3 regions of the Aquitalea pelogenes genome follow, and region 1 is predicted to be linked to each of the others. Evidence: predicted binding sites of a transcription regulator. Region 1 holds the regulator's gene; each other region holds the start of a gene.
What was found. Region 1 encodes HrcA, which represses chaperone genes, less so after heat shock. Its sites were predicted from a motif close to ATTAGCACTCGNNNNNNNCGAGTGCTAAT; they were not measured.
Positions count from the first base shown of each region.

Region 2: the regulator HrcA is predicted to act here: its motif matches at 7,555-7,583, upstream of rpoH (RNA polymerase sigma factor RpoH).
Region 3: the regulator HrcA is predicted to act here: its motif matches at 8,650-8,678, upstream of groES (co-chaperone GroES).

Region 1 covers NZ_JAYSDA010000025.1:40,859-51,031, forward strand. The annotation lists gene ACE3SE_RS17275 (substrate-binding periplasmic protein) at 1-301, opposite strand, end outside; gene alaS (alanine--tRNA ligase) at 398-3,031, opposite strand; gene recX (recombination regulator RecX) at 3,167-3,625, opposite strand; gene recA (recombinase RecA) at 3,641-4,687, opposite strand; gene hrcA (heat-inducible transcriptional repressor HrcA) at 4,848-5,864, shown strand; gene mltB (lytic murein transglycosylase B) at 5,896-6,939, shown strand; gene dnaX (DNA polymerase III subunit gamma/tau) at 7,015-8,967, shown strand; gene ACE3SE_RS17310 (YbaB/EbfC family nucleoid-associated protein) at 8,969-9,307, shown strand; gene ACE3SE_RS17315 (GFA family protein) at 9,482-9,886, shown strand; gene recR (recombination mediator RecR) at 9,932-10,173, shown strand, end outside.
Region 2 covers NZ_JAYSDA010000032.1:27,352-37,524, forward strand. The annotation lists gene ACE3SE_RS19370 (hypothetical protein) at 1-231, opposite strand, end outside; gene ACE3SE_RS19375 (adenosylmethionine--8-amino-7-oxononanoate transaminase) at 361-1,710, opposite strand; gene ACE3SE_RS19380 (pilin) at 1,899-2,321, shown strand; gene ACE3SE_RS19385 (pilin) at 2,339-2,779, shown strand; gene ACE3SE_RS19390 (PglL family O-oligosaccharyltransferase) at 2,839-4,659, shown strand; gene ACE3SE_RS19395 (PglL family O-oligosaccharyltransferase) at 4,753-6,540, shown strand; gene rpoH (RNA polymerase sigma factor RpoH) at 6,661-7,524, opposite strand; gene ftsX (permease-like cell division protein FtsX) at 7,717-8,625, opposite strand; gene ftsE (cell division ATP-binding protein FtsE) at 8,622-9,275, opposite strand; gene ftsY (signal recognition particle-docking protein FtsY) at 9,350-10,173, opposite strand, start outside.
Region 3 covers NZ_JAYSDA010000014.1:92-10,264, reverse strand. The annotation lists gene ACE3SE_RS12350 (NAD-dependent epimerase/dehydratase family protein) at 1-667, opposite strand, end outside; gene rfbH (lipopolysaccharide biosynthesis protein RfbH) at 675-2,000, opposite strand; gene rfbG (CDP-glucose 4,6-dehydratase) at 2,000-3,088, opposite strand; gene rfbF (glucose-1-phosphate cytidylyltransferase) at 3,085-3,858, opposite strand; gene rfbC (dTDP-4-dehydrorhamnose 3,5-epimerase) at 3,871-4,419, opposite strand; gene rfbA (glucose-1-phosphate thymidylyltransferase RfbA) at 4,435-5,304, opposite strand; gene rfbD (dTDP-4-dehydrorhamnose reductase) at 5,321-6,214, opposite strand; gene rfbB (dTDP-glucose 4,6-dehydratase) at 6,211-7,275, opposite strand; gene ACE3SE_RS12310 (MraY family glycosyltransferase) at 7,476-8,576, shown strand; gene groES (co-chaperone GroES) at 8,749-9,036, shown strand; partial or broken gene groL (chaperonin GroEL) at 9,091-10,173, shown strand, end outside.

The DNA.
Region 1 (10,173 bases):
TGGTACGGGCAATGGAGTAGATCAGCGTGTTGGGTCGGGTAGCGGCGATGCGATAGGCACGTGCCCATGGCAGCACTTGAAAATCTGCCTTCAGGCCAGCGTGCGCCAGGATGTCCTTTACCAGACGCGTGCTGGGGCCGGAGACATTGCCCTGGCCATCGACGGTGCTAAGCCAGGACGAGTTTTCGGTTACCACCAGCAAGCGTTCGGCTGCACTGGCAGGCTGGGCCAGCAGCGCCGATAGCAACAGTATGGCACCGGCGTGGGACAGGCAGGACAGAACACGGTGGATGACTGACATGGTGGGACTCCGGCAATCACATCAGGAATGAGTACACTATAAACGACAACAGCCGCCGGGTTGCACCGGCGGCTGTTGTCGTTGAAACAAGGCTTGTTACAGCTTGCCTTCCAGCCAGGACGGCAGGCTTTCCAGCGCTGCGGCCAGGTTCTCCGGCTGCGTACCGCCAGCCTGTGCCATGTCCGGACGGCCACCGCCCTTGCCGCCTACTTGCAGGGCAACCTGATTCACCAGTTCACCAGCCTTGACCTTGCCGGTCAGGTCCTTGGAAACACGGGCAATCAGGCTCACCTTGCCGTCGGCCACGCAGGCCAGCAGCGCAAGGCCGCTTTCCAGCTTGTCCATGACCTTGTCGCTCATGTCACGCAAGGTGGCTGCATCGATGTCGTCAATCTTGCTGATCAGGCAGGCCACGCCATTGATGCTTTGCTGTTTGCCGGCCAGCAGCTGGTCGAGCTGACCCAGCGCCAGTTGGCCCTTCAGCTGCTGAGCCTGTTTCTGCGCGGCCTTCAGTTCGGCCTGCAGTTTTTCCAGCTTGGACAGCAGTTCGCCCGGCTGTGCCTGGGCGATGGCAGCGGCGGCTTTCAGTTCGCCATCCTGTGCCTGCACCAGTGCCACCGCACCTTCGCCGGTGACGGCTTCGATACGGCGCACGCCAGCAGCCACACCGGTTTCGGCGATGATCTTGAACAGGCCGATATCACCGGTGCGCTGTACGTGGGTACCGCCGCACAGTTCGGTGGAGAAGTCGCCCATTTTCAGCACGCGCACGGTGTCGCCGTACTTTTCACCAAACAGGGCAATGGCACCGGCCTTGATGGCGTCGTCGTAGGACATGTGGCCCACGCTGACTTCCACGTTGTGGATCACCACGCGGTTGACGATGCGCTCCACTTCGGCCAGTTGCTCGGTGGAAACCGGTTCGTTATGGGCAAAGTCGAAGCGGGCACGTTCCGGGTTCACCAGCGAACCCTTCTGCGCCACGTGTTCACCCAGTACATGGCGCAGGGCGGCATGCAGCAGGTGAGTGGCAGAGTGGTTACGCGCGGTGGCGGCACGCTTGTGCAGGTCGATGGTGGCGGTGACGCTGTCGCCAACCTTCAGGCTGCCACGTGCCAGACGGCCCTTGTGACCGAATACCGCAGCCTGCACCTTCTGGGTGTCGGCCACGTCGAACAGTGCAGCCACGCCGCCCTGGGCAGAGATTTCACCCACATCGCCCACCTGACCGCCGCCTTCGGCGTAGAAGGCGGTATTGTCCAGCACCACGATGCCTTCGTCGCCGGCGTCCAGCTGCTGTACGGCTTCATTGCCCTTGTACAGTGCCAGTACCTTGGCATCCACGCTGCTGGATTCGTAGCCGTTGAATACGGTGTCGGCACCGTTGTAGTCCACATTGCCGGCCATCTTGAAGGACGAAGCGGCACGGGCGCGTTCGCGCTGGGCTTCCATTGCCTTGTCGAAGCCGTCCTGATCCACTTCCACTTCGCGTTCGCGGCAGATGTCGGCGGTCAGGTCCAGCGGGAAGCCGAAGGTGTCGTACAGCTTGAAGGCGGTTTCGCCATCCAGCACCTTGCTGTTGGCTGCCAGTGCGGTTTCCAGCAGGGCCATGCCCTTGTCCAGGGTTTCGGCAAAGCGCAGTTCTTCCTGGCGCAGGGTGTCTTCGATCTCGGCCTGCTTCTGGCGCAGTTCCGGATAGGCCTGACCCATTTCCTCGGCCAGGTCGGCGACCAGCTTGTGGAAGAACAGACCCTTCTGACCCAGCTTGTAACCGTGGCGGATGGCGCGACGGATGATGCGACGCAGCACGTAACCGCGGCCATCGTTGGACGGAATCACGCCGTCGGCAATCAGGAAGGAGCAGGCGCGGATGTGGTCGGCAATCACTTTCAGCGACGGCACGTCCATGCTGAAGGGCACGCCGGTTTCGCGCGCAGCGGCTTTCAGCAGGTTCTGGAACAGGTCGATCTCGTAGTTGGCGTGTACGTGTTGCAGCACGGCCGAGATACGCTCCAGGCCCATGCCGGTATCCACCGACGGTTTCGGCAGCGGATGCATGGTGCCGGACTCGTCGCGGTTGAACTGCATGAACACGTTGTTCCAGATTTCGATGAAGCGGTCACCGTCTTCTTCCGGGCTTCCCGGCGGGCCGCCCCAGATATGGTCGCCGTGGTCGTAGAAAATTTCGGTACACGGGCCGCAGGGGCCGGTGTCACCCATTTGCCAGAAGTTGTCCGAGGCGTAGGGCGCGCCCTTGTTGTCGCCAATGCGGACAATCTTGTCAGCCGGAACGCCGATTTCCTTGTTCCAGATATCGAAGGCTTCGTCGTCGGTGGCGTACACCGTCACCATCAGCTTTTCCTTCGGCAGTGCCAGCCATTGTTCGCCGGTGAGGAATTCCCAGGCGAAGTGAATGGCGTCGCGCTTGAAGTAATCACCGAAGCTGAAGTTGCCCAGCATTTCGAAGAAGGTATGGTGACGTGCGGTGTAGCCGACGTTTTCCAGGTCGTTGTGCTTGCCGCCGGCGCGTACGCATTTCTGGCTGGTGGTGGCGCGGGTGTAGGGGCGCTTGTCAAAGCCGAGGAACACGTCCTTGAACTGGTTCATGCCGGCATTGGTAAACAGCAGGGTGGGGTCTTCCCACGGTACCAGCGAGCTGGAGGCTACTACCTGGTGGCCTTTGGAGGCGAAGAAATCCAGGAATTTCTGGCGAATTTCGGAGGTTTTCATGTCGTTTTCGTCGAGATTGAATACGTTGGTAGCGGCGTGGGACAGTGTCTTGCGGCCATTACGGTCATGCCCGATTGTGTCAAGCCACGGCAAGGCTGGCAAGGGTCATGTCGCGGCGATGAAGCCCGTGCCGTGCTAGTCCTCGTCAGCCCAGGGGAAGTCGTCTTCTTCACGGCCTGCCATCACCTGACGGATGACACCCATGCCAAAGCCGCGTGCCGCCAGAAAGCGCATCTGTTTCGCCCTTTCCTGCGGCGTGGTGGCCACGCTGCCAAACTTCTTTTCCCACTGTCGCCGGGCCAGGGCCAGGTCGTCACGCTCGGCCAGGGCATCGGCAATGTCTTCCTGTGCTACACCGCGCTGGCGCATTTCCTGCTGCAGGCGGCGGGTGCCGTATTTCTGGCCCTTGATGTCGGCAAACTGCCGGGCAAAGCGGCTGTCGGACTGCCAGTTGCGCTCGGCCAGTTCGTCCAGCAGGGTGGCCAGCTGTTCCGGGCTTTCGGCAAACGGCGCGAGCCGCCGCTCCAGTTCCCGCCGTGTGTACTCGCGGCGGGACAAGAGATCGACGGCTCGCGCCTTCAGGCTTTTTTCCATCAGCCGTTCGCGTGCTTATACGTCCAGTACGTCGTCAGCCAGCTCTTCGTCGTTCTCGGTGATTTCCACCTTGATGCCGACGGCTTCGCGGATCTTGCCTTCGATTTCCTGCGCGATGGCCGGGTTGGACTTCAGCCATTCACGGGTGTTGTCCTTGCCCTGGCCGATCTTCTGGCCGTTGTAGGCATACCAGGCACCGGATTTTTCAATGAAGCCGTGCTTGACGCCCAGCTCGATGATTTCGCCTTCGCGGCTGATGCCTTCACCGTACAGGATGTCGAAATCGGCCTGGCGGAACGGCGGCGATACCTTGTTCTTCACTACCTTGACGCGGGTTTCGTTACCGATCACCTCGTCACCCTTCTTGATGCCGCCGACGCGACGGATGTCCAGACGCACGGAGGCGTAGAACTTCAATGCGTTACCGCCGGTGGTGGTTTCCGGGTTGCCGAACATCACGCCGATCTTCATGCGGATCTGGTTGATGAAGATCACCAGGGTGTTGGTGCGCTTGATGTTGGCGGTCAGCTTGCGCAGTGCCTGACTCATCAGGCGGGCTTGCAGGCCAACGTGGCTATCACCCATTTCGCCTTCGATTTCGGCCTTGGGTACCAGGGCGGCCACCGAGTCGATCACGATGACGTCAACACCGCTGGAACGCACCAGCATGTCGCAGATTTCCAGCGCCTGTTCGCCGGTGTCCGGCTGGGAAATCAGCAGGTCTTCCACGTTGACACCCAGTTTCTGGGCGTAGATCGGGTCCAGTGCGTTTTCTGCGTCGATGTAGGCGCAGGTGCCACCCAGTTTCTGGGCTTCGGCCACGGCCTGCAGACACAGGGTGGTTTTACCGGAAGATTCCGGGCCGTAGATTTCCACGACACGGCCGCGCGGCAGACCGCCAACACCCAGTGCCAGGTCCAGGCCCAGCGAACCGGTGGATACCACTTGCAGGTTTTCGTTGATCTGGTTGTCGCTCATCCGCATGATCGAACCCTTGCCGAACTGCTTTTCGATCTGGGCAAGGGCTGCCGCCAATGCGCGGCTCTTGTCTTCTGACGCCATGCTGTCTCCAATTGCGTGTAGTGGAATCGATAGATGGGGGATTATCGCACAAAGGCAAGAGCCGACAAATGCGAAAGACGGCTTGAAATGACACCAATACACGCAACATGGTATTGATGGAGAGGCTGGCCGGAATCGCCCGGTCAGGTAAAATGAGAGCATGATGAACGAGCGCGCACAACGTCTGCTGAAAACGCTGATCGAACGCTATATTGCCGATGGTCAGCCAGTGGGATCGAAAACCCTGTCCATGCTGTCCGGCATGGAACTGTCATCTGCATCCATCCGCAACATCCTGGCCGACCTGGAGGGCATGGGGCTGATTGCCTCGCCGCATACCTCGGCCGGACGCGTGCCGACGGCCAAGGGCTATCGCCTGTTTGTCGACCACCTGCTCACCATCCAGCCGCTGGAAGAGCTGGCCATGCGCGAGCTGGAAAGCAGCCTGCAGCCGGACAGCCCGCAGCGCATTGCGCAGGCAGCATCCACCTTGCTGTCCGATCTCACCCACTTTGCCGGGGTGGTGGTGACACCGCAGCGCTCTGATGTCGCTTTTCGCCAGATCGAATTCCTGCGCCTGTCCGAGCGGCGCATCCTGATGATTCTGGTGACGCTGGATGGTGATGTGCAAAACCACTTGCTCACCACCGAACGCGATTACAGCCCGAGCGAACTGGTGGAAGCCGGCAATTTCATCAACCAGCATTATGCCGGCCAGGGCCTGAGCGCCATTGCCAGCCGTGTGGCGGTGGAGTTGCGCGAACTGCAGGGTAACATCACCGAACTGATGTCGGCCGCAGTGCGCTTTGGCCAGAGTTCGCTGGGCAGCCCCAGCGACGCGGTGGTGATTGCCGGCGGCATGAATCTGCTGAATGTGCGCGACTTGTCCGAAGACCTGTCACGACTGCGCGAACTGTTTGCCACTTTCGAGCGCAAGACCGAACTGCTGAAACTGCTGAACCAGGGGCAGGATGCCCAGGGCGTCAATATTTTCATCGGTGAGGAATCCGGCGTGATGACGCTGGACGAATGCTCGGTGGTGACCGCGCCCTACAGCATCAACGGCATGGTGGTGGGCACGCTGGGCGTGGTCGGCCCCACCCGCATGGCCTACGAACGGGTCATTCCCATTGTCGACATTACTGCGCGGCTGGTTTCCAGCGCGCTCTCTTATTAAGCCGCACTGGCGGCAATACACGGAATTTCCGATGAAACGATTCTTGATGGCCGCTGCCCTTGCCGGTGGCGTGGTGTCTTCTGTGGCGCAAGCCGATGCCGCCTTGCTGGGCCGGGCAGACGTACAGCGCTATATCGACGAGCAGGTGGCCAGTGGCAGCTTCAACCGGCCCGAGCTGGAGGCGGTGTTTGCCAATGTGGAACTCAAGCCCAATATCATCGCCATTCTGGACAAGCCGGCGACATCCCGGCCCTGGTATCAGTTTCGCGGCAGCTTTTACAACGAGCGCCTGCTGAAAAACGGCGTGGCTTTCTGGCAGCAGCATGCCGCCACCTTGCAGCGTGCCGAGCAGGTGTATGGCGTGCCGCCGGAAATGGTAGTGGCCATTCTGGGCATTGAAACCAATTACGGCCGCAACACCGGCAGCTTCCGCCTGGCTGATGCGCTGACCACCATTGCCTTCAACTACCCGCGCCGTGCCGAGTACTTCCGTGGCGAGCTGACCGAATTCCTCAAGCTGTCCAAGGAAGAGGGCATCGACCCGCTGACGCTGAAAGGCTCTTATGCCGGGGCGATGGGCCTGCCGCAGTTCATGCCGTCCAGCTTCCGCAAGTGGGCGGTGGATTTTGACGGCAGCGGCCACCGCGATATCTGGAATAACGTCGACGATGCCATCGGCAGCGTGGCGCATTACTTCCAGCTGCAAGGCTGGCGCCATGGCGACGACATCGTCATCCCGGCAGCAGTACAACCTGGCGTGGATCTGAGCAGCCTGGTGGCCGACAAATTCAACCTGCACCTGACAGTGGGCGAACTCAAGGCACGCGGTGTGCTGCCACAAGCCCAGGTGGCCGACAACGTGCAGGCGGTGCTGGTGCCGCTGGAAACTGCGCCGGGGGTGACGGAATACTGGCTGGGGCTGAACAATTTCTATGTGATTACCCGCTACAACAAGAGCACCCTGTATGCCAAGGTGGCGCAAGAGCTGGCAGCCGAGCTGCGCCTGCGCTACCTGAATGCCCAGGCCCAGTCAGCAGCACAGCCCGCTGCCGACAGCGCGAATCCGGCCCAGTAAGGCCAGCCAGACCGGCAGGCGGCAACTGACAAAAGAAGTCGCCTTGCCGGCCGATTGCCATTAAAATCCGCCCCCATGAGCTATCAAGTCCTTGCCCGCAAGTGGCGCCCCAAACGCTTTGCCGACCTTGTCGGCCAGGAGCACGTGGTACGCGCCCTCTCCAATGCCCTGAAAGAAGAGCGGCTGCATCACGCCTATCTGCTGACCGGCACCCGCGGGGTGGGCAAGACCACCATCGCACGCATTCTGGCCAAGAGCCTGAACTGCGAAACCGGCACCACGGCCGAGCCTTGCGGTGAATGTTCTGCCTGTCGCCAGATCGACGCAGGCCGCTTTGTCGACCTGCTGGAAATCGACGCCGCCTCCAATACCGGCATCGACAATATCCGCGAAGTACTGGAAAACGCGCAGTACGCGCCCACTTCCGGCCGCTTCAAGGTGTACATCATCGACGAAGTGCACATGCTGTCCAAGAGTGCCTTCAACGCCATGCTCAAGACGCTGGAAGAACCGCCGTCCCACGTCAAGTTCATCCTGGCCACTACCGATCCGCAAAAAGTGCCGGTCACGGTGCTGTCGCGCTGCCTGCAGTTTTCGCTGCGCAACATGACGCCACAGCAGGTGGCAGGCCATCTGGCCCATGTGCTGCAAGTGGAAAACGTGCCGCATGAAAGCGCCGCACTGGCCCTGCTGGGCCGTGCTGCAGCAGGTTCCATGCGTGATGCGCTGTCGCTGCTGGATCAGGCAATTGCCTATGGCATGGGCGAGGTGAAGGAAGACGGCGTGCGCGCCATGCTGGGCGCGGTGGACCGCCGCTACCTGTTCGTGTTGCTGGACGCACTGGCCGCCGGTGATGGCCCGCGCCTGATGGCCGAAGCCGAACAGCTGGCGCAGCGTGGCATCGGTTTTGACAGTGTGCTGGCCGAAATGGCCGTACTGTTGCAGCAACTGGCCATGGCACAGACCGTGCCCACGGCCATTGCCGACGACGAACCCGAACGCGAAGCATTGTTTGCGCTGGCCAGCCTGATTGCCCCGCAAGACGTGCAGCTGTACTACCAGATTGCCATTCATGGCCGCAAGGATCTGGCGCTGGCACCGGACGAACATGCCGGTTTCAACATGAGCTTGCTGCGCATGCTGGCCTTCCATCCGGTCAACGCCCAGCCTGAGAGTGCAGCCGCGCCGCGCAGCAATGCCGCGCCTGCCGCACATCGCCCGGCGCAGGCCCCGGCCAGTGCGCCGGCGGCGGTAACTGCGGCCGAGCCCGGCACCGACGGTTCTGCCGCTGCCCGTGCCTTGCTGGCAGGCCTGGCCAATCGCAAGCCGGCCAGCCGTCTGGCCGAGCAGCAGGCTTCCCCGGCGGCCGACGCCGACCCGGAACCTGCACCCCGGCCTGAGCCTGTCGCACCGCCACCCGCGCCGGTGGAGGCGGTAGCCAAACCGCAAGTTGCGCCTGCTGTGCTAGCGCCGGTTGCTGCATCCGCGCCTGCTGAAGAGACGCCTGAAGCTGAAGACCAGGCCAGCGAGCAAGACAGCGAACTGGAAACCGCGGCGCCGTGGGACGATGCCGACGATGCCTTGCCTGCCTATGCCATGGCCGAAGAAGCCGAGCTGGCGGAAACGGTGGCCTATCAGTTTGATGGCGACTGGAGTGCGCTGGTGGGCTTGCTGGGTACCCGTCTGGGAGCCGCCCGCATGCTGGCACACAATGCCGTGCTGAAAAACTGGAGCCAGTCGCGACTGGAGCTGGCCGTGCCGGACAGCTTCCGTCACATGGCTACCCGCGACTATCAGGAAAAACTCAAGGCTGCGCTGACCGAGCAATTCGGTCAGCCGGTCGAACTGGTGGTGACAATCGAGGAACTGGGGCTGGAAACACCGGCCATGCAGGGTGCCCGTCATCGTCAGGAACAACTGGCCCAGGCCCGACAATGCCTGGAAAACGATCCGGTCATCCAGCAACTGGTGCGCGAAATGGGCGCCACGCTGGTGGCGGAAACGATTCAACCTTTGCAGGAGTTGTGACATGTTCGGTAAAAACGGTATCGCTGGTCTGATGAAGCAAGCCCAGCAAATGCAGGAAAACATGAAGAAGGCCCAGGAAGAACTGGCCACCGTGGAAGTGGAAGGCCAGTCCGGTGCCGGTCTGGTGAAAATCGTCATGACTTGTGCTCACGATGTGAAGCGCGTGTCCATCGACGACAGCCTGCTGGACGATGCCAAGGAAGACAAGGAAATGCTGGAAGACCTGATTGCCGCTGCCGTCAACGACGCGGTACGCAAGGTGGAAGCCACTTCCCAGGAAAAGATGTCCGGCTTTACCAACGGCCTGAATCTGCCGGCCGGCATGAAACTGCCGTTCTAAGACCCGCTCATAAAAACCCCGATTCTGCGTTGCGCCGACTTGCCGTACTCACTGTACTGTCTGCGTCGGCGCGCCTTGACTCGGGTGCTCTACGAGGTTTTGTTAGCGGCTCCAAGCCCCTTGCAACTGGCGGGGCCCGCCAATGATTGACAGCCCGTGGGAGTGGGAGTCGGCATGGAGCAGGTATTGCAGGGACGTTGTCTGTGTGGGGCGGTGCGCTATCAATGCCATGGCCGCCCCTTGAGCGTGACTTACTGCTATTGCAAGACCTGCCAGCTGGCCAGCGGCGCGCCGGTGTACCTGGGGGCGCTATACCCCGCCGGTGCCGTGCGCTGGCAAGGCAGCACCACCGCTTACCGCTCCTCGGCGCTCGGCCTGCGACATTTTTGCGGGCAGTGCGGTTCCACCCTGTTTTATGAATGCACCGATGGCAGCGGGCGGGTGGAAATCACCATTCCCACGCTGGAAACGCCAGCGGTATTGCGGCCTGACTGTCATGAATGGACGTCCAGTGCCATTCCCTGGTTTCACCTGGACGACGACCTGCCGCGTTACCCGCAGGGCGCGCCGGACGACTGATGCCTTGCCTGTTCCCCTTTGCCAAACCCGTATTCCGGATTGCCGATGAAAAACCCACCCGCGCTTGAACAACTGATTGCTGCCCTGAAAGTGCTGCCCGGTGTCGGCCCCAAAACCGCCCAGCGCATGGCTTTCCATTTGCTGCAACGGGACAAGACCGGGGCGGACAAGCTGGCGCGGGCGCTGGATCGGGCGCTGAACCATCTCACCCATTGCGAACGCTGTAATACCTTCAGCGAAACCCCGTTGTGCAGCATCTGTGCCGACCCGGAGCGCAGGCCAGACCA
Region 2 (10,173 bases), on a different contig from region 1:
TTCCAGCGCCGGGTAGTAGCGGTCCAGCCCTTTCAGGTATTGCAGCAGCAGCTTGTGGCGGTTGGCCACTTCCATCGGGGTACGGCTGAGATTGCGCAAGGCATCCAGCATCTGGCGGCCGCATTCATGCAGGTCGGTGTAGGGCAAGCGTTCTACCCAGCTGGCAACGCTGTCAGGGTTGGTGTCTACCAATCTCGGGTCCATATCCAGAGCGGGCAAGGCAAGCTGCATCGTGCATCCTGTGGCTAGGCGGGTAAGGGAATGAGTTCTGGCGGAATGACAAACCATATGGATGGTTGATCTGCCATTCCTTGTATCGCTCATGCTATTTGAATCAAGCCCGCCTAGGCAAGGTAATCCTCACGGCAACGCGGTGACCGGCCCGGTCAAAATCGTGTTTTCTTGATGCAGGGCATCCAGTACGGTGCTGGTGGCCTGGAACAGCTGCATCATTTCCGCGGGCTGCATGACATAAGGCGGCATGAAGTACACCGTCTTGCCGATCGGTCTGACCAGACAGCCCAGTTTCAGCATGGCCGAGAAAAACGCTTGTGCAAAGTCGGCGCGCGGGCTTTCTACATCAAACGCCCAGATCATGCCGGTATGGCGGAAGTGACGCACATCCGCCCGTTCAGCCAGCGGTGCCAGAATGTCGGTAAAGGTGGCGGCCAGTTCGCGGTTGCGCGCAATGATGTCTTCGTCGGCAAAAATGTCCAGCACCGCCAGGGCGGCGCTGCAAGCCAGGGCATTGCCGGTGTAGCTGTGGGAGTGCAAAAAGCCGCGGGTGACATCATCGTGATAAAACGCCTGATAGATGGTGTCGGTGCTCAGTACACAGGACAGGGGCAGGAAGCCACCGGTAATGCCTTTGGACAGGCAGAGAAAGTCCGGTTTGATACCGGCCTGCTCGCAGGCAAACAGCGTGCCGGTGCGGCCAAAGCCAACGGCAATTTCATCGGCAATCAGGTGTACCTGGTACTGATCGCACAGGCGGCGCAGTTCTGTCAGGTAGACCGGGTGGTACATGGCCATGCCGGCCGCACCCTGTACCAGCGGTTCCACAATGATGGCCGCCATTTCGCCAGCCTTCTTTGTCAGCACATTTTCCAGCGAGCGAATCGCCGTCATCGCGACATCTTCAGCGCTCTGCCCTTGTCGTGCCAGTCTTGCATCCGGCGATGGCACCCGCACGCCAGGTTTGAGCAGCGGCGCATAGGTGGCGGAGAACAGTGGAACATCGGTGACGGCCAGCGCACCGGCGGTTTCACCGTGGTAGCTGTTATCCAGGCTGATGAAACGGCACTTCTCCGGCTGGCCGATGTTCTTCCAGTAATGAAAGCTCATCTTCAGGGCAATTTCGGTGGCGCTGGCACCATCCGAGGCATAGAACACATGGCCAAGCCCGGTCAGCGCCGACAGGCGCTCGGACAGTTCGATCACCGGCCTGTGGGTGAAACCGGCCAGGATCACATGTTCCACCTCATCCAGTTGCTGCCTGATGGCCTGCTTGATACGCGGATGGCCATGACCGAACAGGTTCACCCACCAGGAACTCACGGCATCCAGGTAACGATTGCCGTCGAAATCCTCCAGCCATACCCCTTCGGCTTTGGCAATGGGGATGATGGGCAGGGTTTCGTGGCGTTTCATCTGGGTGCAAGGGTGCCAGACGCTGTCGCGGCTGCGGTTCAGCCAGTCCTGGTTGCTCATGAGGGCTCCTGTATGCGGGAATGGCAGGATGCTAACACAGCCAGTCCCGGCAGCCGGAACTGACAAAAAACGTCACATGCTGACAGCCTATGCAGGGTGAGTGATGGCGTCACGCCCTGAAAACACGGCGCGCAGCCACCTGGCACGCTTTCTGCATTATGTAGCCCGTGCATACCACGGAGAGGGGCATGCGACGCAATAACGGTTTTACCTTGATTGAACTGATGATAGTGGTAGCCATCATCGGCATTCTGGCTGCGATTGCGATACCGGCGTATCAGGACTATACAATCAGAGCAAAAGTTGCTGAGGGTGTGTCTTTCGCCGATTTTGCGAAAACTACAGTTAGTGAGTATTATTTTTCGAATAATACATGGCCAAGTAGTAATGCGAGTGCTGGTATCCCGTCAATAGTTTCCGGTACATATGTAAGCAATTTGCAAGTAACGGCAAGTGGTGGTGCGGGTGTTATAACTGTTTCATTTCCCAGTGCCATTGCATCCGGTATTCAGGTTATTTTGACATCAAGTGTGACCAGTAGTAATTCTATAAGTTGGACATGTTCTGGAAGTGGCCAGAATGTGAAATACTTACCGTCTTCATGTCGCTAGTTCTTAAGGAGATTTCTATGAAAAAGCAAATCCAACAGGGTTTTACTCTGATTGAATTGATGATTGTAGTTGCGATCATCGGTATTCTGGCTGCAATTGCTATTCCGGCCTATCAGGACTACACCGTTCGTGCAAAGGTTTCTGAAGGTTTGTCGATGGCAGATGCAGCTAAAACAGCGATTTCTGAATCAGCTATTACCAACGGTAGTTTTCCTTCTCAAGCCTCTGGTTCTACCTACTTCACTTCTTCTAGTACTAAAAACGTAAGTGGGGTATCTTACAATACCAGCGGTTCAAATGGTGTTATCACTGTCTGGATGAATGACTCTATTGGCGGTACCGTTGGTCCCAACAAAGACCAATTCTCTCTGACTGGTACTCTGGCTAGCGGTGGTGTGACTTGGACTTGCGCTGCAGTTAATATTGATTCCAAGTACTTGCCTGCTAACTGCCGTTAATTAAATTTTAATATTTAAAGGGTGCTAAATATAGCACCCTTTTTTCATTGGGGTGACGAATGTCTTGGAGAAGTGACAGGGTTGTTGTTTTTTTTCTTGGACTGGCTATTTTATTGCCCTTTTTTAACTTTTTAAGATTTGCTCCTCTGGCGGACTGGTATTTCACCGCGTTAGGAATTTTTTCGCTTGGTCTGGCTTTGGTTGTATGTGTGTTGAATGGGTGTGGCTATCGACTTTCTCGAATTAGTATAGTGGTGTTGATCTTTGTTATTGCGCTGATCTTATCCCATTCTGCTGACCTTGTTGTTCCTGCGGCATTGCTGTTTTTGCTATTTTTCTTTTTTGTCAGTTTGGGTGATTTGTCTGTTCAAGAAAAAAGAATTATTTTTCTTGATTTTTTATCTGCAATGATTTTTATTGCAGCCTTGGTGCAAGTTTTGCTGGGGTTTTCTCAGGTGATTGACTTTGCCAAGTATTTAAATGGATTTGTTACGTATGATGTGAATAATAGAACAGGAAATATATTTGGCAATATCGGACAAAGAAACCACTATGCAAATTTTCTTGGATGGGGAGTGGTTGCTGCCTGCTATTTGTATGCGAAGGGAAAGTTGAGGTTTTTGTTTTTTGTTGGATCTGTATTCTCGATTGAAGTTTTGATCGCTTGGTGTGGTTCTCGTCTTCCCTTTGGCTATAATCTTATTATCTGCTTGTTGGGGTGGTATTGGATGCGGCGCTCGAGTGAGGAGCTTTATGTAAAAAAGATGGTTGTTGGTTTGGTTTTGTCTGTAATCTTGTTTTCATTGATTCAAATATTCAGTAATCAAATTGATTTGATTCTTAACTCTATTGGACTGCCAATTCATGCCCAGAGTGGTGCTGACCGGATTCTTGCCGCCGATCTTGGTGCGCGACGACGAGTTGAATGGGCGAAAGCATGGGATATTTTTCTTTCCCATCCTCTCTTTGGCGTCGGTTTAGGAAATTTTGCCCATTACAGTGTTCAAATGGAGGCATTTTCAGGCTATCCAAAATATCCTGAAAGTTGGTTGTTTACAAATTGCCATAATCTGGTTTTTCAGTTGTTGGCTGAAACTGGTATATTTGGTGCGGTGGTTGTTGTGTTCGGTCTTGCGTTTTGTCTGTTTCCCTATTTTTCTAAAGGAAAGCAGAATGTAGAGAATCTTTTTTTGATTTGTATTGCAGGTATTATTCTTGGGCATAGCATGTTGGAGTATCCTTTGTGGTACTGGCCATTTTTGGCTATGTTGTACACGATTTGTGCATTTTCACCAGTTGCCTCCTATAGACTAGATATGAGCAAGATGTTTTGCTCTGTGATCTCTTTGGCTGTTGCTGCATGCTGTTTTATGAATTTCTATTTTGGTAGAACGGTATTTTATGAATTGGTTGGTTATAATATGCCGGTGCCAAGTATTGCGGAAAATATTCGCAGAGTTGTTCGTCTGCAGGAAATTGAAAAAAATCCACTCTGGAGGCCGGAAGCTCAATTGGTATTGTCCAATTATTTATTACCAACCAGTAGTCAGATTGATTACAAAATTAAACTCTTTGAGGAGATGTCATACTCTATGCCATATCCCCAACTTTTATTCAAGTTGGCAATTTTGTATTCGCTGAATAATCAACCACAAAAAGCCAGAAGTGTAATGGTGCTCGCCATTGCTAATTTTCCAGACATGCTTCCTGCATTCCTGTCAGATCTTGACTCCAGGAAAGAGCAATCCTTGCTAATGATCAGAGAGATGACCAGAAAAGCGGTAGTTGCTTATGGCAATCCCCAGGCTGTAACTACCAATAGCAGAATTGCCGCCGTCATGACCGTCGCCGCCCCCGTCACCCGCAAAGCGCTGTTCTGATCGTCCACAGGCACCGTCGGCCCAGGCTGGCGGTGTCTTCCTGTCAGACATGCGGTATCCTCCTTGTTTTGCTTTCGGCTCCCCTATTTCATCATGTCCTTTCCGACGATCTCCCGCCGCATGGCCTTGCTGGCGTTTTGCCTGATTGCCATCCTGCCCTTTGCATCCCGCATTCATTTTGTCCCGCTACCGCAATGGTTTGGCGAGATGAATGTGGTGTGGTTGATGCTGGCTTCCGCCGTATTCCTGCTACCGTCGGCAACTTTGTTTGAACGTGTACCACGCGCCAGCTGGTGGTGTTTGTTGCTCGCACTGCTGTGGGGTGTGCAGCCGCAGCTGGTGCAGGCCCTGTTTCCCGGCATGACCTATGCCACCGCACTGGCCTGGCTGGTGGTGGCCTTGCTGGCGGGGCTGTCCTACAGCCTGCAGCAGACATTCGGGCCGCGTGACTTTGCCATCTGGCTGGCGCGGGCAGTGATTGTGGGTGGTTTGGTGCAGTCGCTGATTGGCCTCGCACAGCTGACCGGCCTTGCCCACACGCTGGGCCTGTTTTATGACAGTGCGCACCCCACTACCAATATTTTTGGCCATATCGGCCAGCGCAATCAGTACGCGCATTATCTGATGTGGTCGGTGGTGAGCGGGGTATACCTGTTTGCGGTGGACCGCATGGCGCGTGGCTGGCTGGCCTTGCTGGTGGTCTGGTTCGGCCTGATGCTGGCTTATGCTGCATCGCGTACCACGCTGTTGTATCTGCTGGCACTGACCATGCTTGGCTTTGTATGGCACTGGCGCATGCGTAGCCAGGAGTCGCGCCGCCTGATGTGGGCGATGTTGCTGGCCTGTGTGGTGATCTTCGCCGCGCAGTTTGCCTTGCCTTTGGTCAATCACCTGATTTCGCTGTTTACCCATGCCAATGTGACCAATGCCTCCGGCGTGGAGCGGCTGGCGGCTAATGGGGATGACATGGGTTCGCGCCGTATTGCCGAAATGACCAAGGCCTGGATGACCTTCAAAACCCACCCGTTGTGGGGGGTGGGTTGGTCGCAATATGCAGCGGAAAGCGTACGTTTGCAGCCGCTGCCGCAGTTTGCCAGTGCTGGCTTCAATAGCGGCCTGTTCACCAATTGCCATAACCTCATTTTGCAATTGCTGGCGGAAATGGGCCTGCCCATCACCCTGGCCGTGGTAGTCGGCTTTGTCTGGGTGGTATGGCCATTCTTCAGCGAGCGTGCCGAAGCCGAAGGCATGCTGGCCCTGGGTTGCATGGCGGTGACGCTGATTCACAGCATGCTGGAATACCCGCTGTGGTATCTGTATTTCCTCGCCATGCTGGTGGTGTTTGCTTCGATGGCACCGGCACGGACTGCGCGTGCCGGCTTGCTGGTGCGCTCAGCCTGGCTGCTGGGTATGGTGTATGTGGGCTATCTGTCGATTGTCACCTGGTCCACTTACAACGAGCTGGTGGGCTTGTATACCCAGACGGATAACCCGGCACGCGATGCCAAGCGCCAGCAGCGTCTGGCGCAGATCATGGATGAGCATCCGCTGTTTGCCTATCACGCCCTTAGCACGCTGGATGATTATCTGACTGCGGATCGCAGCAACCTGACGCAGAAATTGCAGTGGGAAGAACGCCTGACTGCTTTCCGCCCCTATCCGGATGTGATGATGAAAAAGGCGCAGATGCTGGCACTGGCGGGTAAGCAGGATGAGGCGCGCAAAACCGTGGCCACGGCACTGGCATCCTTCCCGACCTATGCCAAGGATTATCTCGATGGTATTGATGAGGATGTGCCCGAATGGCAAGGCCTGCGTGCCGAGGCGCAACGCGTCTTTGACAAGCTGCCAGCCAAGTACCGGGGTGGGGAAGGGGAGTGAGTGTTGCTGCAAACCGCCGCCCGTAAGGTGGCGCTTGTATCACTCAGACGGTAAAACAGTGAAGAAAATGAAAAAGCCCGCGTCGTTTGGCGCGGGCTTTTTGTTATGGCGGGTGACGGCTTAGTCGTCGATCACCACACCTTCACTCAGTGCGGCCTTCATTTTCCCCAGCGCCTTGGCTTCGATCTGGCGAATGCGTTCGGCCGAAACACCAAACTCGGCAGCCAGTTCGTGCAAGGTGGAACCGCCATCGTCTGCCAGCCAGCGGGCTTCCACAATGCGGCGGCTACGGGCATCCAGAGTGGACAGCGCATATTCGATGCCTTCGGTCTGCAGGTGATCGAAAGCCTTGCGTTCCAGTGCGCGGGTCGGCTCATGGTGGGCATCAGCCAGCCAGTCTATCGGTGCATACGACTCGTCATCACCGTCATCGGCCATCAGCGCGATATCCTGCCCGCTCATGCGGGTTTCCATTTCACGTACTTCTTCCGGCTTCACGCCAAGGTCTTCGGCAATCTGCTGCGCTTCCTGCTCACTCAGGGCAGAGAAGCTGCTTTTCATGCTGCGCAGGTTGAAGAACAGCTTGCGTTGTGGCTTGGTGGTAGCAATGCGCACCAGACGCCAGTTACGCAGGATGAATTCGTGGATTTCGGCCTTGATCCAGTGCACGGCAAAGGAAAACAGGCGAACACCGCGGCCGGGCTCGAAGCGTTTTACCGCTTTCATCAGGCCGATATTGCCTTCCTGGATCAGGTCGGCTTGTGGCAAGCCGTAACCGGCATAACCACGGGAAATGGATACGACGACACGCAGGTGCGACAGAACCATCTGGCGAGCGGCATCCAGGTCGTTTTCTTCCTGGAAGCGGGTGGCCAGTTCTGTTTCCTGTTCGGGGGTCAGCATGGGAACACTGTTCACCGCCTGGATGTATTGCTCCAGGCTGCCGCTGGACGACGGAACGGGCAAGGCAAATGTTGTGGTCATCAGTGTAACTACCTCCTTGGGTAGTGCTATCTTAGCACTCGCATATAGAGAGTGCTAGCAAGCAAAGGTTCCACCGTCAATGAATTTTTCTATGATGCCGATAGCTTTTTTCAAGTCGCTAGCGGGTATTCATCAGGGACGGCCAGTTGTCACCTTAAGTGAAAACCGGCCGTGGCGGGAAGGGGAGGATTGTTAACGAGGTTGTATCTGGCGCAGGTGATGGTCGGACGCCAGGCGGGCACCCAGCATGGCCAGCACGGCAGAAACGGCCAGTACCACGGCCAGCTCCACCGGCGTCAGGCCACGCAGCGAGACGGCTTCGTTATAAAGCTGGGCAAACTCGTGAATGGCCGGGTTGGCCGTCACCACCAGCCAGCTGGTCAGCCCCCAGGCAGCCAGTCCGGCCAGCAAACCCTGCCACATGGCGTGATACATGAAGGGTCGGCGGATGAAGCTGTCCGGTGCGCCAATCAGCTTGGCCACTTCAATTTCGTCACGCCGTGCCAGAATCTGCATCCGCACCGCATTGTAGGTTACCAGCACCAGTGCGATGCCCAGCGCAGCACCCAAAAACCAGGTCAGTTGCTTGCCCATTTCCACCATGCCGTACAGGCGCTTGGCCCAGCGGGCATCAAACTGGGCGGTCTCCACCATGGGCAGGCCGGACAGCTCTTTTTGCAGCATTTCCAGTTCGTGCGGTTCCAGCGTCTTAGGGGTAACCACAAAGGCGTCCGGCAGCGGATTGTCAGTCAGTCCTTCGCTTAAGCCGGCCAGTCCATTGCGCTTTTCCAGGTCAGAGAGCGCCTGTTTCTTGCCAATGAACTGGAAACTCTGGATGCGCGGGTGCTTGGTCAGGGTGCTGGAGACAGCAGCCAGGTCTGCTTCTTCGGCAGACTGCTCCATGAAGAGGGTGATCTGCGGCGTGGCGGTCAGTCGGCCCGCCCATTCCTGGATGCTGCTCACACTCAGGTACAGCGATAGCGGCAGCGCCAGCGCAATCGACAACATCAGCAGGGTAAGCAGGCTGCCAAATGGCTGACGGACAATCTTGCCCAAAGCCTGCCGTGCACTTTGCCAGTTCAGATACAGATAATGTTTCATGCGGCGAACTGCCCTTCTTTCAACCGGATGATACGGCGACCATAGTCTTCCATCAGTGTTTCATCATGGGCGGAAATCACCACGCTGACGCCAACCTGATGGAAGGATTTGAACAATTCCATGATGTCCAGTGCATAGGCGCGGTCCAGGTTGGCTGATGGTTCATCGGCCAGCAGCAAGCTGGGGCGGTGTACTACGGCACGGGCAATGCACAGCCGCTGCTGTTCACCACCGGACAGGCGGATAGGCATGGTTTTCTCTTTTGACAGCAAGCCCACCTTGTCCAGTGCGGCACGTACGCGGCGCGCGGCATCGCGGCGGTCAAAGCCGATGATGTCCAGCGGCAACATCACATTGTCGAATACTGAACGGTCAAACAGCAGCTTGTGGTCCTGAAACACCATGCCGATATGCTGCCGGACATAGGGAATCTGACTGTTACGCAGCTTGGACAGGTTTTGCCCGCTGACAATCACGCTGCCGCTGGTGGCGCGTTCTATCCCGGCCACCAGTTTGAGCAAAGTGGATTTGCCTGCACCGGAATGCCCGGCCAGAAACACCATTTCACCGGTATCGATGGTAAAGGAAAGGTTCTTCAGGGCCTCGTTGCCACCGGGATAACGCTTGGTGACCTGGTCGAACTGAATCATGCGCTGGATTCCCCTTGATCCGGAAAGACATCACCGGCAGTGGTCTGCCGGTGCTCATAGATTGTATTGCTGACTTAGTCGAACAAGGCGTCGACATAGTCCTTGCTGTTGAATGGCCGCAAGTCGTCAATGCTTTCACCCACGCCGACAAACCGTAGCGGAATGGGGCGCTGCTTGGCAATGGCGGCAATCACGCCACCTTTGGCGGTGCCATCCAGCTTGGTCAGAATCAGGCCGGTGAGGCCCAGCGCGTCATCGAATACCTTGACCTGGCTGATGGCGTTCTGGCCGATATTGGCGTCCAGCACCAGAATCACCTCATGCGGGGCATCCGGCAGGGCCTTCTGGATGACGCGCTTCACCTTCTTGATTTCTTCCATCAGGTGCAACTGGGTGGGCAAGCGGCCAGCGGTATCTGCCAGTACGATATCAATGCCACGCGCCGTGGCGGCCTGGATGGCGTCATAACAAACAGCGGCGGCATCACCGCCTTGCTGGGCAATCACGGTGACGTTGTTGCGTTCGCCCCAGGCCATCAGCTGCTCGCGCGCAGCCGCGCGGAAGGTATCGCCGGCTGCCAGCAGCACGCTCTTGCCTTGCTGCTGGTAGTACTTGGCCAGTTTGCCAATGGAAGTGGTTTTACCAGCACCATTCACCCCGGCCATCATGATGACAAACGGCTTCTTGCCGTTGACATCCAGCGGCTTCTCCAGCGGGTGAATTAGCTCGTTCAGCGAATCCTTCAAGGCGCCTTTCAGTTCGCTGCCGTCTTTCAGACCTTTCAGGCTGACGCGCTCGCGCACATCCTTTAATAGATGCAAGGTGGCATCCATGCCCATGTCGGCGGTCAAGAGGACGGTTTCCAGCTCCTCGTACAGATCCTCATCAATCTTGCCGC
Region 3 (10,173 bases), on a different contig from region 1:
TGATTGTTTTGCCGGAACCAACTGAATACTTCGTGTAATATTGTTTATGTGGGCTGTGGAGAATTGTCAGATAGGCTGCGACAACGTCATCGATATAGATGAAGTCGCGTTCTGCTTCTCCTTTGGTCAGTTTGAGCTCTGGCGTGTTCTTCAACAAGGTATCCATGACATATGCCATGAACTTTGTTGTGTCGTCGCCTGGGCCGTAGATGTGCTCCAGACAGATGTCGACAAAACGAATTTTCTCCTGACCTGCAAAATAGGCACCCCAGTCAGAAAATTGCGCTTTGCTCAGGGAGTAATAATTGAGGTCGCGTGGCAGGGAGCTGCTGGTGTTGATGAACAGCTTTACGCCATTGACAATGGCCTGGCTCAATAATGCAAGAGGCTGGTTCAGATTGCTGTCCAGCACAGTTGCTAAATCTTCGCCCTGCCTGCCATAGCAGGTTGCGGTGTGTATCACGCATTCCACATCAGGATGGACAGCGAATACATCAGGCGAGCCCTCCGAGCAAACATGCCAACAGGCATGCTTGCCGGCCTCTCCCGCCCTTTCCCTGTTGCTACTGGCTCTCGCCAGTGCCACCACTGCATGGCCCTGCTGCTGCAGGGCGGCCAGGAGATTTCGCCCCAGAAAGCCGGTGGCACCTGTCAGCAGGATTTTCATGTGACTCTCAGAAATTCACGCCAATGATGGTTTCAAGTTTCTCAACACTGTAGTCCAGCATGTCTTGGGTCAGTGCCGGGTGCACGCCGATCCAGAAAGTGTTGTTCATCACCAGGTCAGTATTGGTCAGCTCTCCGCTTACGCGATATTGCTGGCCGTCCATATACGGTTGGCGGGTCAGGTTGCCGGCAAACAGCAGACGGGTGCCTACACGGTGCTGGTCGAGGTATTGCAGGACATCGACACGGCTGATGCCGCTTTCCGGCCGGATGGTAATCGGGAAGCCAAACCAGGACGGATCGCTGTTTTCAGTAGCCTCTGGCAGGATAAGGAATTCGCTGCAGCTTTGCAGGGCATTGCTCAGGTAACGGAAGTTGTCCTTGCGTGCCTGGATGAAGCTTTCCACCTTGTCCAGCTGGGCCAGTGCACAGGCGGCCTGCATGTCGGTGATTTTCAGGTTGTAGCCCAGGTGACTGTAGGTGTACTTGTGGTCATAGCCTGCCGGCAGGCTGCCCAGTTGCCAGCCAAAGCGCTTGCCGCAGGTATTGTCGCAGCCCGGTGCGCAATAGCAGTCGCGGCCCCAGTCGCGGAAGGATTCGATGATTTTCTTCAGTTCGGTATTGTTGGTGAATACCGCACCGCCTTCACCCATGGTGATGTGGTGTGCCGGGTAGAAACTGAGGGTGCCGATATCGCCAAAGGTGCCGACCAGTTTGCCGTCATAGGTACTGCCCAGTGCATCGCAGCAGTCTTCGATCAGCCACAGGCCGTATTTGTCGCACAGCTCGCGGATCACCTTGAGGTTGTACGGATTACCCAGCGTGTGGGCCAGCATGATGGCCTTGGTTTTGCTGGTGATGGCGGCTTCAATCAGCTCGGGCTTGATGTTGTAGGTCGGGATGTCGACATCGACAAACACCGGGACTGCGCCGAATTGCAAAATGGGATTGACTGTGGTGGGAAAGCCGGCAGCAACACCGATGACTTCGTCACCTTTACGGATGGCACGCTCGCCCAGCTTGGGGGAGGTCAATGCCGAGAAGGCAAGCAGGTTGGCCGACGAACCGGAGTTGGTGGTCAGCAGGTGGCGCACTCCCAGAAATGCAGCCAGGCGTTTTTCGAACATGTCGTTGAAACGGCCAGTGGTCAGCCAGCCATCCAGTGAGGCCTCCACCATGTTTTTCAGTTCAGCGCCATCAATCACTTTGCCGGATGGGGGAATGACGGTCTTGCCTGCTTCAAACGGGCGGGGGGCCATGGCAATGGCTGCGTATTCATCAACCAGCTGGGCAATCTGCTGGCGAAGTTGTTGGGCTTTGTCTTGTGTGCTCATTAATGCTGTCCCTTGGCGGGCTGGGCCTCAAAGGCCTTGATTTGTTGAATGGTGATGTCTTGCATATCGGCCCCGGTCAGGTGTGCCTGATGCCAGCTGCAGATGTGTTCGAGTGCGGTATGCAGCGTCCAGCGTGGTTGCCAGTCAAGTCGGGTTTGTGCCTTGCTGCAATCCAGACGCAGATAATGGGCTTCGTGCAGGTCTGCACCGGCAGGGTCGATCTGGTAACTGGCACCCTGGCCCCAGATCCGGGTGAGGGTATCCACAATCCAGGCCACCGGCTGGGCATCTTGCGGGCGTGGGCCAAAATTCCAGCCTTCGGCAAATTCGCTGCCGGAGCTGAACAGTTGCTCTGCCAGGAGCAAATAGCCTGACAGGGGCTCCAGCACGTGCTGCCATGGGCGGATGGCATGGGGGCTGCGTATCTGCACTGGCTTGGCCTGTTCGATGGAGCGCATGATATCGGGAATCAGCCGGTCTTCCGCCCAGTCGCCACCGCCAATGACATTGCCGGCACGGGCACTGGCCAGGGCCACGCCATGGCGTTGATAGTCGGCCGGGTTGAAGTAGGAGTTGCGATAGGCACTGGTAACCAGTTCGGCACAGCCTTTGCTGTTGCTGTAAGGGTCGTAACCTCCCATTGCCTCGTTTTCGCGATAGCCCCACAGCCATTCGCGGTTTTCGTAACACTTGTCGCTGGTGACATTGACTACGGCACGTACGCTCGGGGTTTGCCGAATGGCTTCCAGCAGATACACCACCCCCATGACGTTGGTGGAGTAGGTTTCGACCGGATTTGCATAGGAGTAGCGCACCAGCGGCTGCGCTGCCATGTGGATGACGATATCGGGCTGCGCGGCCTGCATGGCCTGCATGAGCTTGGCCGGGTCGCGGATGTCGCCGATGATCGAGGTCATGCCTGCGGCAACCCCCGCGGTTTCAAACAGGTTCGGTGTGGTGGCCGGTGCCAGCGCATAGCCGGTAAGCTCCGCGCCCAACTGTTGCAACCACAGCGACAGCCAGCTTCCCTTGAAGCCGGTGTGACCGGTCAGGAAAACTCGCTTGCCTTGCCAGAACTCACGCTTCATTCCCATACCTTCCATGGCGCCTGACCGCTTTGCCACAGCTCTTCCAGATGGTTCTTGTCGCGCAGGGTATCCATCGGTTGCCAGAATCCTTCATGACGGAAGGCAGACAATTGCTGTTTGCTGGCCAGTTGTTCCAGCGGTTCGCGTTCCCAGATGGTGGCGTCGTTATCAATGAAATCGATCACCTTGGGCGACAGGACAAAAAAGCCCCCGTTGATCATGCCACCATCGCCTTTGGGCTTTTCCTTGAAGGTGGTGACTTTGTCAGCCTGGATGTCCAGTGCGCCGAAGCGGCCGGGTGGGTAGGTGGCCGTGAGGGTGGCCAGCGTACCTTGCTGCTGGTGGAATTTCACGAGCGCGCCAATATCGACATCGCCGACACCATCGCCATAGGTAAAGCAGAATGCTTCTTCATCTTGCAGGTACTTGCGGACGCGTTTCAGGCGGCCACCAGTCATGGTTTCTTCACCGGTATCCACCAAGGTGACACGCCATGGTTCGGCGTAGCGCTGGTGGACTTCCATGCTGTTGCTGGACATGTCGAAAGTGACATCGGACATGTGCAGGAAGTAGTTGGCAAAGTATTCCTTGATGACATAGCCCTTGTAACCGCAGCAGATCACGAAATCGTTGATCCCATGGTGGGAGTAGATTTTCATGATGTGCCACAGGATGGGTTTGCCACCGATTTCAACCATGGGTTTGGGGCGGACCGATGTCTCTTCGCTGATCCGGGTACCCAGCCCGCCTGCCAGAATGACTGCTTTCATGATGTGTTCCGTTCAATCAAAAAGCTGCGCGGTGTTGAAGGCGCAGGCTTGCATGTCTTTGCCCGACAGGGAAGGTGTGCTGTCCAGCATCCAGTCGATGTCTAACTCGGCATCGTTCCAGATGATGCTGCGCTCATGCTCTGGGGCGTAGTAGTTGGTGGTTTTGTACAGGAATTCCGCGTAATCAGAAGTAGTGACAAAACCGTGGGCAAAGCCTTCCGGAATCCACAACTGGCGTTTGTTTTCAGCGGACAGTACCACACCAACCCATTGACCGAATGTGGGCGAGCTGCGGCGGATATCCACTGCAATGTCATACACTTCGCCCAGCGTACAGCGCACCAGCTTGCCTTGGGCAAACGGCGGCATCTGGTAGTGAAGCCCGCGCAGCACACCCTTGCTGGAGCGGCTGTGGTTATCCTGGACAAATTCAACCTTGCGACCGATGGCTTCTTCAAAGCGCTTCTGGTTGAAACTTTCGAAGAAAAAACCACGCTCGTCACCGAATACGGCAGGTTCAATGATTTTGACGTCCGCAATGGCGGTATCGATGATTTTCATGAATGGCTTGCTTTCTTACTTCAGCAGCTGCAGCAGGTATTGCCCGTAGGCATTTTTCTTCAGCGGTTGTGCCAGCTGTTCCAGTCTGGCGGCATCAATCCACTGCTGCACGTAGGCAATTTCTTCCAGACAGGCCACTTTCAGACCCTGGCGATTTTCCACGGTGGCAATGAACTGGCTGGCTTCCAGCATGGATTCGTGGGTGCCGGTATCCAGCCAGGCATAGCCACGCCCCATGGTCTGCACATCCAGCTGGCCTTGCTGCAGGTAGTGGTTGTTGACATCGGTGATTTCCAGTTCGCCGCGCGGTGAGGGGCGGATGGACTTGGCGATGTCGACAACCTGATTGTCGTAGAAGTAAAGGCCGGTGACAGCATAGTTGGATTTGGGTACAGCCGGTTTTTCCTCGATGGACAAGGCCTTGCCCTGGGCATCGAATTCCACCACGCCATAGCGCTCCGGGTCTTGCACATGATAGGCAAACACGCTGGCGCCTTGCTGCTTGGCGTTGGCCGCCTTCAGCAGTTTGGGGAAATCATGGCCATGGAAGATGTTGTCACCCAGTACCAGTGCCGAAGGCGCGCCTGCCAGGAAGTCTTCGCCAATGATGAAGGCCTGTGCCAGGCCGTCCGGACTGGGCTGTACTGCGTATTGCAGGCTGATGCCCCACTGGCTGCCATCACCCAGCAACTGCTCGAAGCGCGGGGTGTCCTGCGGGGTGGAGATGATCAGGATGTCGCGAATCCCGGCCAGCATCAGGGTGCTGAGCGGGTAGTAGATCATCGGCTTGTCATAGATGGGCAGCAATTGTTTGCTGACTGCCAGTGTGGCGGGGTACAGGCGGGTGCCGCTGCCTCCCGCCAGGATGATACCTTTACGTTTCATCTGCTTGCGTCCTGCATCAGGAATTGAAGATCTGCTGGAACACCTGTTCCACGCCGCTCTGCCATGTTGGCATGCTCAGGCCGAACGCGTCCTGGATTTTACTGCAATTTAGCCTGGAGTTGCCGGGGCGTTTCGCCGGGGTCGGATAGGCGCTACCGGGAATGGCGTGCAGGTTTTCCGGCTTCAGTTGCAGTGCGACACCGTAACGTTCCGCCAGTGTCAGCAGGTATTGGCTGTAGCCATGCCAGCTGGTGCTGCCGCTGCTGGTCAGGTGATAGGTGCCAAGCAACTGCTTGTCCTTGCTGGTTTGCCACTGCTTGATGATGTGGGCGGTCACATCGGCAATCAGCGCAGCGGGTGTGGGCGCACCAATCTGGTCGGCCACCACATTCAGGCTGTCGCGTTCACGCGCCAGGCGCATGATGGTCTTGAGGAAGTTGCCGCCATGTGCGCCCACCACCCAGCTGGTGCGCAGGATGATGTGGTTGGCACCACTGGCGCGGATGGCCTGTTCACCCTGGCATTTGCTCAAGCCATATACCGACTGCGGGTTGGTGGCATCGCTCTCTTCATAAGGCGTGGTCTTGTCACCATCAAACACATAGTCGGTGGAGTAGTGCAGCAGCAGGGCATTTTTTGCTGCGGCCCAGTCAGCCATCGCGGCCGGTGCGACTGCGTTCACGGTATGGGCCAGTTCGGCGTCAGTCTCGGCCTTGTCCACGGCGGTGTAGGCTGCCGGGTTGACGATGATGTCTGGTTGGTATTGCTCCAGCACCGAGGCAATGTCCGCCGGGCGGGACAGGTCCAGTTGCTGGCGATCCAGGCAGATGCACTCGCCCAGCATGGCCAGTGCGCGGCGTAGCTCAAAGCCCAGCTGGCCATTGATGCCGGTAATCAGGATGCGGCTCATGCCTTGTTCCCGTAGTGTTGTTCCAGCCATTGGCGATAATTGCCGCTGGTGACGTTGCTGACCCAGTCCTGATTGTCCAGGTACCACTCTACGGTCTTGCGGATGCCGCTCTCAAAGGTTTCTGCCGGTTTCCAGCCCAGCTCACGTTCCAGCTTTCGTGCGTCAATCGCATAGCGGCGGTCATGGCCGGGGCGGTCCTGCACATAGGTGATCTGCTCGGCATAGCCTGTGCCATCGGCCTTGGGGCGCAGGGTATCCAGAATGGTGCAGATGGTGTGCACGACATCCAGATTGGCTTTTTCGTTCCAGCCGCCAACATTATATGTTTCACCCAGGCGACCTTGCGCCAGCACGGTGCGGATGGCGCTGCAATGGTCTTTCACATACAACCAGTCGCGGATTTGCTGGCCATCACCGTAAATGGGCAAGGGCTTGCCGGCCAGCGCATTCAGGATGACCAGCGGAATCAGCTTTTCCGGGAAATGATAGGGGCCGTAGTTGTTGCTGCAGTTGGTGGTGAGGACCGGCAGGCCGTAAGTGTGGTGCCAGGCACGCACCAGGTGGTCCGACGCCGCCTTGCTGGCCGAGTAGGGACTGTTGGGTTCGTAACGATTGGTCTCGCTGAACGGCGCGTCAGTGGCAGACAGCGTGCCGTACACCTCGTCGGTGGACACGTGCAGGAAGCGGAAAGCTGTCTTGGCTTCGCCTTCCAGTGCACTCCAGTAGGCCCGCACGGCTTCCAGCAGGTTGAAGGTGCCTACCACATTGGTCTGGATGAATTCACCCGGGCCGTGGATGGAACGATCAACATGGCTTTCCGCCGCGAAGTTGATGACAGCGCGCACCTGATGTTGTTGCAGCAGTCGGCTGACCAGCTCGCGATCGCCGATATCGCCCTGAACAAATATGTGGCGCGGGTCGTTTTCCAGGCTGGCGAGGGTTTGCAGATTGCCAGCGTAGGTCAGCTTGTCCAGGTTGATCACACCTTCGTCATTGCCATTCAGCCAGTCCAGAACAAAGTTGGCTCCAATGAAGCCGGCACCGCCTGTCACCAATATCATTTAACAATTCCAATAAGTAAGTGGTTTTTGCTTGGCGCGGGGCCATGGTAAAGTAGCCCACCGTGGGCAAGTACATTGTGCTCGCCTGCAAGGCCGACATTATAAGACAAAATTGCCCGGCTTCTCGTTGTACAGTCTTGCGACTGCGGCGGGCAGGCCCGATTATTCCGTTTCCACGCCCATTCAGGCCTTGATGCCCCATGTTGCAGATTCTCTTGCTTGCACTGATTGCTTCTTTTACTACCGGGCTGTTGCTGATTCGGTATGCACACTTGCATGCACGCTTTTCGACCGATGGTGACGTCACCGGCGTGCAGAAATTCCATGCCACACCAGTGCCTCGCATCGGTGGCCTGCCCATCATGCTGGGCCTGATTGCAGGCTGTGCGCTGTCTGGCTATCTCAATACATCGGTGTGGGTGCTGTTGCTGTTGCTGTCGGCTTTCCCGGCATTTGCAGCTGGGTTTATTGAAGACCTCACCAAGAAAATCGGCCCCTTGCCTCGCTTGCTTGCTACCTTTGTGGCTGCTGCACTGGGTTATTTCCTGCTAGGCGCCGGGCTGGCCCGGCTGTCCATTCCCGGGGTTGATCAGCTGCTGGCTTCCTACTGGTGGCTGTCCTTGCTGCTCACCATGGTGGCGGTGGGCGGGGTGGCTCATGCCGTCAACATCATTGATGGTTATAACGGGCTGTCCGGCATGGTGGCGGTGTTCATTTTCCTGTCCATCATTTATGTCTGTTTCAAGGTGCATGACATCGTATTGATGAGTGTGTGCTTTGCCATGGTTGGCGCGGTACTGGGGTTCCTGTTCTGGAACTTCCCGCGCGGGTTGATTTTTGCCGGCGATGGCGGGGCTTATCTGATTGGCTTCATGATTGCTGAAATGTCGGTTTTGCTGGTGGCGCGCAATCCGGCAGTTTCGCCGTGGTTTCCCTTGCTGTGCGTGATCTACCCTGTTTTTGAAACCATCTTTTCCATCTACCGGCGCAAATTCCTGCAGGGCAGGGCGGTAGGCTATCCGGATGCGCTGCATCTGCATCAGATGATCTACAAGCGCATGGTGCTGTGGATGGTGGGCTCCAAGGATGCACGTCACCTGACCCAGCGTAACAGCATGACCTCACCTTACCTGTGGTTGCTGACCTCGTTTTCGGTGGTTCCGGCCATGTTGTTCTGGAACCATACCTGGGTGCTGATGCTGTTCTGCCTGCTGTTTGTGCTTGGCTATTTGCGTCTGTATCGCATGATCGTGCGCTTTAAAGTACCCAGCTGGCTGGTGTTGCGTCGCGACGATTCCTGAGCCCTGCCTGTCCCGGTGGGCAGCAAAGTTTTTGCAGCTCCCCCACTTGAAACCTCCTTGAGCCGTCCCTATTATTAGCACTCGTCAGGGGTGAGTGCTAATTCCCGCCCCGTGCTGCCATCCAGGCAGATCATTTTTGCTTTCAACAGCCAATTGTATTTAGGAGAGATCAATGGCAATTCGTCCGCTGCACGATCGTGTTGTTATCAAGCGCCTTGAGGCTGAAGAAAAAACCGCATCCGGCATCGTTCTGCCGGGCGCTGCAGCTGAAAAGCCCGACATGGGCGAGGTGCTGGCTGTCGGTAACGGCAAGGTTCTGGACAATGGCGAACGTCGTCCGCTGGAGCTGAAGGTTGGTGACAAGGTCATCTTCGGCAAGTACTCCGGCCAGTCCGTCAAGGTTGATGGCGAAGAAGTCCTCGTGATGCGCGAGGAAGATGTGATGGGCATCGTCGAGTAATTCCGACCCATACACCCTTCTACGATCCTTTCATAGAATTCTGGAGATATGAGCATGGCTGCAAAAGACGTAAAGTTTGGTGATTCCGCACGCGCCAAGATGGTGGTTGGTGTCAACATTCTGGCTGACGCCGTCAAGGTTACCCTGGGCCCGAAAGGCCGCAATGTCGTGCTGGACCGCTCCTTTGGTGCACCGACCATCACCAAGGATGGTGTTTCCGTTGCCAAGGAAATCGAACTGAAAGACAAGTTCGAAAACATGGGCGCGCAAATGGTGAAGGAAGTGGCTTCCAAGACTTCCGACGTGGCCGGCGACGGTACCACTACCGCTACCGTTCTGGCCCAGGCCATCGTGCAGGAAGGCATGAAGTTTGTTGCCGCCGGCATGAACCCGATGGACCTGAAGCGCGGCATCGACAAGGCTGTGGTTTCCCTGGTAGGTGAAATCGCCAAGATCGCCAAGCCATGTGCCACCACCAAGGAAATCGCTCAGGTTGGTTCCATTTCCGCCAACTCCGATTCCGACATCGGTGAAATCATCGCTACCGCCATGGAAAAAGTGGGCAAGGAAGGCGTGATCACCGTTGAAGACGGCAAGAGCCTGAGCAACGAACTGGACGTGGTGGAAGGTATGCAGTTCGACCGCGGCTACCTGTCCCCGTACTTCATCAACAACCAGGAAAAACAGATTGCCGCTCTGGACAATCCGTTCGTCCTGCTGTTCGACAAGAAGGTTTCCAACATCCGCGACCTGCTGCCGGTACTGGAGCAAGTGGCCAAATCCGGTCGTCCGCTGCTGATCATCGCCGAAGACGTAGAAGGCGAAGCACTGGCTACCCTGGTGGTCAACACCATCCGCGGCATCCTGAAGGTGGTTGCTGTCAAGGCTCCGGGCTTTGGCGACCGTCGCAAGGCCATGCTGCAGGATATCGCCATCCTGACCGGCGGTACCGTGATTGCCGAAGAACTGGGCCTGACCCTGGAAAAAGCCACTCTGGACATGCTGGGCCAAGCCAAGCGTATCGAAGTGGGCAAGGAAAACACCATCATCATCGACGGTGCTGGCCAGGCTGATGCCATCCAGGCTCGCGTTGGTGAAATCCGTCGCCAGATCGAAGAAGCCTCTTCCGATTACGAC